2 regions of the Halomonas sp. DP1Y21-3 genome follow, and region 2 is predicted to be linked to the other one. Evidence: predicted binding sites of a transcription regulator. Region 2 holds the regulator's gene; the other holds the start of a gene.
What was found. The regulator FNR, encoded in region 2, switches genes on or off when oxygen is low (the NO sensors DNR and NnrR bind a similar motif). The targets are predictions, from matches to a motif close to TTGATNTANATCAA.
Positions count from the first base shown of each region.

Region 1 (4,415 bases), on a different contig from region 2:
GCGGGCCAGGTCGAAGTCCGCCACCACCTCATCCATCCCCTCTGAACGCGGACTTAGCCGGGCCGTGGTGACGCCCATTGTGGCCATCTCGGCAAGCTCGTGGCGCAGGTCCTGACAGGCCCCGGACAGGGTCTGGATACCGTTCAGGGTGAACAGTCGACGGCTGTCGTCCTGGGTGGTCAGCGACAGCCCTTCCGGATAGTCCTGGCAGACGAACTGGCAGCGATCCTTGGGGTGCTGATGGTGACGCGCGGTAAAGCAGCGCGGCGACCAGGCCAGCGGCAGGTGGCCGTAGGCCAGCACCTCGCAGTCCAGCGCCAGCCCCGCCTCGCGGGCGTCAGACAGCAGCCGGGCCAGGTCGGCGCCGGGCAACTCCACCGGGGCGACGAAGCGGAACATGCCGGCGCGCTTGAGGATCTCCAGGGTCGGCACATTGTAGAGGTTGAGCGCCGGGCCGCCGACGAAGGGCAGGCCCGCCTCGGACAGCCGGTGCACCGCGCTCATGTCGTTGGCCTCGACCAGGAAGTCGCCGTTGTCGCACAGCCTGGTCAGGTCGCGCAGGTCGGCGTTGGACTCGATCAGGGTCTGCGAACCGAGGATCACCTGCTTGCCGGCGGCGGCCAGCTGGTGGCCGATCTCCAGCCAGTCGGCGAGCTTCATGTCGCGCCGTCGCGAGCACACGGTCTCGCCTAGGGTGACGCTGGCCAGCGGCCAGTGGCAGGCCTGTTCATAGAAGGCGAAGTAGCGCTCGCGGGTCCAGTAGAAGGACACCGGGCCAAGGCTCAATTCCAGTGAAGCAGCGGTCATCTCGCCTCCTGTCATTTCCAGTCGCGCTCGTAGGCGCCGAGAGTATGGGTGGAGCCTTCGGCCAGCGGCGCCAGGGCGGCGCTCCAGTCGGCCTGGGGGCGATAGTCGTCGCCGGCCCGGTCCAGATGGTCCAGTGCCTGGCGCCACACGCGGGTGACGCTGGCCACATAGGCCGGACTGCGCTGACGACCCTCGATCTTGATCGCCTTGATGCCCAGCGCCGCCAGCTGGGGCAGCAGGTCCAGGGTGCTGAGGCTGGTCGGCGCCTCGATGGCGTGGCCGACGTCGCCCTCGACGTTGAAGCGTCCCTTGCACAGGGTCGGGTAGCCGGCCTGTTCGTCGGCGCGGTAGCGATCGATCAAGACGCCGTTCAGGCGCGATTCGCGTCCGCTGGCGGTCTCTTCCCAGCGCACGTGGGCCGCCGGCGAGCACACGCCGTGGGTGTTGGGCGACTCGCCGGTCAGGTAGGACGACAGATAGCAGCGGCCCTCGGCCATGATGCACAGGCTGCCGAAGGCGAACACCTCGAGCTCCACCGGGCTGTGGCGGGCCAGGTCGCGCACCTGGTGGATCGACAGCACCCTGGGCAGCACCGCACGGCGGATGCCGAACTCGCGGTGGTAGAAGGCCAGCGCCTCGTGGCTGGTGGCGGAGCCTTGCACCGACAGGTGGCGGGGGATGTCCGGGTGGCGTTCGGCGGCGTAGGCCAAAAGGCCCGGATCGGCCAGGATCAGGGCGTCGACCTGAAGCGAAGCCGCCTGGTCCACCGCCGCGCGCCACTGGGCCAGGCTCGACTGCTGCGGGTAGGTATTGATCGCGCAGAACACCCGGCAGCCCCGGGCGTGGGCGTAGTCGATACCTTCCCGGGCGCGCTTGTCGGTGAAGTTCAGCCCGGCGAACTGGCGGGCGTTGGTGGCGTTCTGAAAGCCGAAGTAGACCGCGTTGGCGCCCTCGTCCACGGCGCGCTTCAAAGCGGGCAGGCTACCCGCGGGACAGACCAGTTCCATGTCGATCTCCGAGCGAAGAGAGGCGCCATGCTAGCCCCACGCGGACACCGCCGGCTTGATGCGTATCAGTGTCCGCCAATGAAGTGAGGGATGGAGCGAAGGGATGACGCGCTGCACCGGGGCCGGGTGTGGACAACCTGGCGATGGTGGGAATCCGACTTGCGGGTCAGGCGTGCAGATAAAGGTGGCGATGAGCTTGTGAGTCGTTCTGTGGATAACCCTGTGTGGCACCTTGTGAAAAGCGGTGGGCAGGCGGTGCAGGGGCTGTGGGCAGCGGTGTATAAGTCGCCTGTCAGTGGTGGATCAGCGGCTCGCTCGCTGTGGTAAACGAAAACGGGCCCCGCAGGGCCCGTGGTCTTCTTGCCGGAGCCTACTGACCGCCGGAGGGGAAGTGGAACTCCGCCTGGGTGGTCTCGAAGGGCGAGGGCCAGCGCTGTGACACCGCCTTGCGACGGGTGTAGAAGCGCACAGCGTCAGGGCCGTAGGCGTGCAGGTCGCCGAACAGCGAACGCTTCCAGCCGCCGAAGCTGTGGCTGGCCACCGGCACCGGCAGCGGCACGTTGATACCCACCATGCCGACCTCGATGGCGTCGGTGAAGCGACGCGCCGCCTCGCCGTCACGGGTGAACAGGCAGGTGCCGTTGCCGTACTCGTGGGCGTTGGTCAGGGCGATGGCCTCGTCGAGGCTGTCGACACGCACCACGCACAGCACCGGGCCGAAGATCTCCTCGCGGTAGATGGTCATCTCCGGGGTGACCCGGTCGAACAGGCAGCCGCCGACGAAGAAGCCGTTCTCGTGGCCCGGGACCACCAGGTCGCGGCCGTCGGCCACCAGCGTGGCCCCTTCCTGCACGCCCTTCTCGATATAGCCGAGCACCTTGTCGCGATGCTGGGCGGTGACCAGGGCGCCCATGTCCAGGCCCTTGTCGGTGCCGGGGCCGATCTTCAGCGCGGCGATCTTGGGGCCCATGGCCTCGATCAGGCGGTCGGCGGTGTCATCGCCGACGCACACCGCCACCGAGATCGCCATGCAGCGCTCGCCGGCGCTGCCGTAGGCGGCCCCCATCAGGGTGTTGGCGGCGTTGTCGATATCGGCGTCGGCCAGCACCACGGCGTGGTTCTTGGCGCCACCGAGGGCCTGCACCCGCTTGCCACTCTCGGCGCCACGCCGGTAGATGGTTTCGGCGATGGGGGTCGAGCCGACGAAGGACACGGCCTTGACCTCGGGGGCGTCGAGCAGCGCCTCGACGGTCTCGCGGCCGCCCTGAACCACGTTCATGATGCCCTGGGGCAGGCCGGCTTCCTCGAGCAGGCGGGCGACCGCCAGGGCGGCGGACGGGTCCTTCTCGGAGGGCTTGAGCACGAAGGCGTTGCCGCAGGCGATGGCCATCGGGTACATCCACAGCGGCACCATCGCCGGGAAGTTGAACGGGGTGATGCCGGCCACCACGCCCAGCGGCTGAAAGTTGGAGAAGGCGTCGATGGACGGCCCCACGTTGTGGGAGTACTCGCCCTTGAGCAGCTCCGGCACGCCGCAGGCGTACTCGACGTTCTCGATGCCGCGCTTGAGCTCGCCCATGGCGTCCTCGAGGGTCTTGCCGTGCTCCTCGCTGATCAGTTGCACCAGACGATCGGCGTCACGCTCCAGCAACGCCTTGAAGCGGTACATCACCTGGGCGCGCTTGGCCGGCGGGGTATCGCGCCAGGCCGGGAAGGCCGCCTGGGCGGCGTCGATGGCGGCCTTGATGGTGTCGGCATTGCCGTCGGCGACCTGGCGAATGGTCTCGCCGGTGGCCGGGTTGGTGACCGGCAGGTGGCGGCTGGCCTCGAGATCCTGACCATTGATCCAGTGATTGACGTTGTCCATCGAGGGTCCTCAAGTGTCGAAAGGGCGGACGGGCATGGCCCGTCCGCGCTGTGGATAACGCTGTGAACAGTGGGTGTAAAGGTTGTCCACAGGCTGTCGGTTTCAGGTGGATAAGCCGGGCGCTCGGTACCGGCAAGCGGCCTCAGTAGTGCGGCCCCAGTCAAGCGGCCTCAGTCGAGCCGGTCGAGGGTCTCGGCGACGGCGTCGAACAGGCGCTCGAGCTCCGCCTCGGTGGTGGCGAAGGGAGGGCCGAACTGCAGGGTGTCGCCACCGAAGCGCACATAGAAGCCGGCCTCCCACAGCGCCAGGTGGGCGTCGCGCGGGCGGATGGCCGGATCACCGTCGCGCGGGGCCAGCTGGATCGCCCCGGCCAGGCCGAAGTTGCGGATGTCTACCACATGGGAGCGGCCCTTCAAGGCGTGCAGGCGATCCTCGAAGGCCGGGGCGATAGCCCTGACCTGGGCCGGGAAGTCCTCGCGCTCGAGCAGGTCCAGCGCGGCCAGGGCGGCGGCGCAGGCCACCGGATGGCCGCTGTAGGTGTAGCCGTGGGGAAATTCAATGGCGTGCCCCGGGCCGCCGGCGTGCATGAAGGTGTCATGGATCTCGCCAGAGGCGATCACCGCACCCATCGGCACGCAGCCGTTGGTGATCTGCTTGGCCACCGTCATCAGATCCGGGGTGACGCCGAAGGCCTCGGCGCCGGTGCGCGCGCCGCTGCGGCCGAAGGCGGTGAT
Region 1 is NZ_JAHVJM010000003.1:619,764-624,178, forward strand. It holds gene KUV74_RS11410 (U32 family peptidase) at 1-807, opposite strand, end outside; gene KUV74_RS11415 (peptidase U32 family protein) at 819-1,814, opposite strand; gene KUV74_RS11420 (CoA-acylating methylmalonate-semialdehyde dehydrogenase) at 2,185-3,681, opposite strand; gene KUV74_RS11425 (aminotransferase class III-fold pyridoxal phosphate-dependent enzyme) at 3,852-4,415, opposite strand, start outside.
Region 1: the regulator FNR is predicted to act here: its motif matches at 1,870-1,883, upstream of KUV74_RS11415 (peptidase U32 family protein).

Region 2 (4,415 bases):
CCGGCAACCATTCACCTGCAAGGAGATCCTGTCATGAGTCTGCACGCCATGTTGACCCTTCTCGAGCCCACGCTGCTGGCGCTGGGCCTGGTCTCGGTGCTGGTGGCCTACCTCCAGTACTATCGCCGTACCCGGGACCTGTGGGGCATGGTCAAGTTCTGGGAGAAGCGCCTGACCCTGACCGTGCGCGAGTTTGGCTGGCAACGTGCCGGCATCCTGCTGCTGTTGCTGGGCGTGGTGGTGCGCTATCTGCTGGCGCTGAACGTCGTCTAGGGCTTGTCTGAAAAGTGCCTGCGCTCGGTAATACGGCGTTAAAAATCGTCTGGTGCGCCAGCCCGGTCAAAATGCTCATTTACACCCCGTAAACTGCGCTTTCTCACCGATTTTTGCCTTGTCTAACCTTCGCTCGTCGACTTTTCGGACAGCGCCTAGGGCCTGGCTGACAGGCACTTGCGTTCTTCGACTTGCCAGGCCAGGCCAGACCAGGCCACGACGCGCAAGGGCGCCACTACGGCGGTGTCGTCCTTGGCGGTTTCCGATGTGCCGCCGACGAAAAGCCCCTGCCGTATTGTCCTCGCCGGGGTAAGCGGTCGCTGACCTCTTCGCCACTAAAGCGTCCGGATGGTAGACTGGCGCCTCTTTCATTTTCAGCCGTGATGTCCCGCTCCCATGTCGCCACAGTCCGCCTCCGCCACCCTGTTCGATCCCCGTACCCCCGAGGATGACCATCTCTCGATCGATGCCGGCGTCAGCCCGGCCGACCCTGCTGCGGGTGGCGATCAGACGGAAGCCCAAGTTCAGGCCAAGGCACGGCGTGAATTCAACAAGCTGCAGAAGCGCCTGCGCCGCCAGGCCGGCAACGCCATCATCGACTACGGCATGATCCAGGAAGACGACAAGATCATGGTGTGTCTGTCTGGTGGCAAGGACAGCTACACCATGCTCGAGATCCTGCGCAGCCTTCAGCGCAACGCGCCGGTCAACTTCTCGCTGGTGGCGGTGAATCTGGATCAGAAGCAGCCGGGCTTTCCGGAGCATGTGCTGCCGAACTATCTGGACAGCATCGGCGTGGACTACCACATCCTCGAGCGCGACACCTATTCGGTGGTGAAGGAGAAGACGCCGGAGGGCAAGACCACCTGCGCGCTCTGCTCACGCCTGCGGCGCGGCTCGCTCTATGGTTTCGCCGAGGAGATCGGGGCGACCAAGATCGCTCTGGGCCACCACCGCGAGGACATTCTCGAGACGCTGTTTCTGAACATGTTCTTCGGTGGCAGCCTCAAGGCGATGCCGCCCAAGCTGCTCTCCGACGACGGCAAGAACATTGTCATCCGTCCGCTGGCGTACTGCCGCGAGGCCGATATCCAGGCCTACAGCGAGGCGATGGAGTTCCCGATCATCCCGTGCAACCTGTGTGGTTCCCAGCCCAACCTGCAGCGCCAGGTGGTCAAGGAGATGCTGGCCGAGTGGGAGGTCAAGCATCCCGGGCGCCTCGAGAGCATGTTCAAGGCGGTGACCAATGTGGCGCCGTCGCAGCTGGCGGATCGGCAACTGTTCGACTTCGAGGGGCTGGAGGCCGTACAGGCCGAACGCCAGGCCCGGCGCATCGACGTGGTGGATGCCGGCTGATCTCGCCAACAGCGAATGTGCATGACGCCATGACAGCAAAAGAGGCCGCATCTCCGGATGCGGCCTCTTTCTTGTCACACGCCATCTATTACGCTTTGCTTTCCAGATCATGGATACAGGGCCCTGCCGGCCAGGCCCGACACACTGCTGCCAGGCCCGCTCAGGTAACTTCGGTGTCGGCCAGGGTCGACAGCGCGGTCAGATCGAGGATATTGACCTCACGTCCCGATACCGCCACCAGATCCTGCTGCTGGAAACGCCCGAGGATACGGCTGACCGTTTCCACCGCCAGCCCCAGGTGATTGCCGATGTCGGCGCGGGACATGGACAGGCGGAAGCTGAACGGTGAATAGCCGCGGCGGCGGAAGCGGTCCGACAGGCCGAGGAAGAAGCAGGCCAGGCGCTGATCGGCGGTCTTGCGTGACAGCAGCTGCATCATCCGGCGGTCCTCTCGCAGCTCCTTGCTCAGGGTGCGAAACAGCTGGGCACGCAGCTCCGGTAGGGTCTGGGTCAGCGCATCGAGGCGGTCGAAGGGAATCTCGCACACCGTGGTGGTCTCCAGCGCCACCACGCTGCCGGGATAGCGGCCGTCGTCGATGCCATCCAGCCCAACCAGTTCACTGGGCAGGAAGAAGTTGGTCAACTGAGCTTCGCCGCTGCCTTCGGTGGTGATCTGCTTGAGACTCCCCGATCGGACCGCGAAGACGCTGGTGAAGCGATCTCCCTGCTCGACCAATCGTGTGCCTTTCTTGATCGGCGGGTGACGACGGATGATGGAATCGAAGCGCTCGAGGTCGGCGGTCTCCAGCGACAGCGGAAGGCACAAGGAACTCAGGCTGCAGGACTCACAGCGAGTCTCATGCAGCATGGGACGCCGCCGATCTTGGGCCGTAGGACTCATTCGCAGCTCCTGTGGATCTGGGATCGATATTGACTGGGCCATGGGGAGAACAGACGTCGCCCGTACAGCACGTTGATGGCACTATTCTACACCCTCAGATCAGCTAAAAGTGGTGCCTACCTCTTTAGGATTAATAACTTAGAGGTAGGATGCGTCATTGATGCAGCCCAGTCCAAAGTTGCCAGACGGCAAAGGCGATGATCATGCCAGCGGCGACAAGGCGTGTTGCCCGATGCGCCAGCAGGGCCTGCATTTGTCTGGCGGCGAGGCCCGTCACCACCAGCGCCGGAAGCGTGCCAAGACCGAAGCTCGCCATCAGCAGTGCGCCCTCGAGGGGCTCGGCCCGTGCCAGGCTCCAGGCCAGCATCGAGTACACCAGGCCACAGGGCAGCCAGCCCCAGATGGCGCCCAGCGCCACCGCCTGGGGCAGACGCACCACCGGCAACAGGCGTCTGCCGGCGGGTTCCAGGTACCTCCAGAGGTGACGTCCCAGTGCCTCGACGTGACGCAGGCCTTTCCATAGATCGGCAATGTAAAGCGCCATCAGGATCAACATCAGGCTGGCGACGATCTGCATCAGGCCACGCAGGGTCGGCGAAAGGCCGATCACCGAACCCAGGGCGGCAACCAGAGCGCCCGCCACACAGTAGCTGGTGATACGACCTACATTGTAGCCGAGCACAAGTGTGCTCACCCGCCAAGGTTGACGCATGCTGGGTGGGATGGCAAAGGTCAGGGCGCTCATGATACCGCCGCACATGCCAATACAGTGTGCACCGCCGAGCAGGCCAAACACGAAGGCCGCCATCATGGGAGGCAGTTCCAGGCCGGTAGGGTTCACTCAGGCCCTCTGGACGATGGACCACGATCGGATGTCTGCGCAGGCGTTTCGGAAGAGGAAGCGCCGTCATCGGCACCGCGAGTGTCGTCCTCATCCTCGAACAGGATGCGATAGGCGGGGCCTTCGAGGTCCTCGAACTGGTCGTTGCGCACCGCCCAGAAGAAGGCCCAGACCGCCAGGCCCAGCAGGATCAACGACAAGGGTATCAACAGGTAAAGGATGCTCATGGGCCGGGGCTTGCGGTGACGGGTGAAGGCGTCGCGGTCGGCCTGGTGCGTCCGCGCCGCAGACGCAGGGCATTGCCGATGACCAGCAACGAGCTGAGTGACATGCCGATGGCGGCAAGCCAAGGGGGCACGAAGCCCAGCGCCGCTGCGGGCAGCGCCACGACATTGTAGAGCACCGACCAGGACAGATTCTGGCGAATGATGCGACGGGTCTGGCGGGCCACCTCGATGGCTTCGACGATACCCGTGAGCGGTTCGCCCAGCAATACCAGATCGGCGCGGGTGCGGGTGAGGTCGCTGGCCCCGGCCATGGCGATGGCGAGGTCGGCGCCGGCCAGTACCGGCACGTCATTGATGCCATCACCGACCATGGCCACCTTTTCGCCCTGTGCCTGTCGCGCCTTCAAGTGCCCGAGCTTGTCCTCGGGGGAGGCCTCGCCACGCCACTGATCGACGCCCAGTGTGCGGGCAAGCTGGCCAACGTTGACGGCGCGGTCGCCCGACAGGATCTCGATGGCAAGCCCTCGCTGGGCGAGGGCGGCGAGGGTCTCGGCGGCGTCGTCACGGGGCTGATCGTCGAGCTTGAACCAGGCCTGGGGCTTGCCTTCGCTGGCCAGCAGCAACCAAAGCCCTGCGCCAGGGAGCTCAGGAACGGGTCGGCCCAGGCAGGCAAAATGCGGCTGGCCCAGTCGCCAGCGCCGGCCGTCGATCACGCCTTCCACGCCCTGACCCGGGTGATTGCGCAGTTCGCTGGCCTGGCAGGTGGCGTCGCGCCAGGCAGCGAAGGCGCGGGCGATGGGGTGCTCCGAGCCGGTCT
Region 2 is NZ_JAHVJM010000001.1:799,251-803,665, reverse strand. It holds gene KUV74_RS03475 (hypothetical protein) at 34-273, shown strand; gene ttcA (tRNA 2-thiocytidine(32) synthetase TtcA) at 670-1,629, shown strand; gene fnr (fumarate/nitrate reduction transcriptional regulator Fnr) at 1,790-2,530, opposite strand; gene KUV74_RS03460 (sulfite exporter TauE/SafE family protein) at 2,685-3,371, opposite strand; gene ccoS (cbb3-type cytochrome oxidase assembly protein CcoS) at 3,368-3,598, opposite strand; gene KUV74_RS03450 (heavy metal translocating P-type ATPase) at 3,595-4,415, opposite strand, start outside.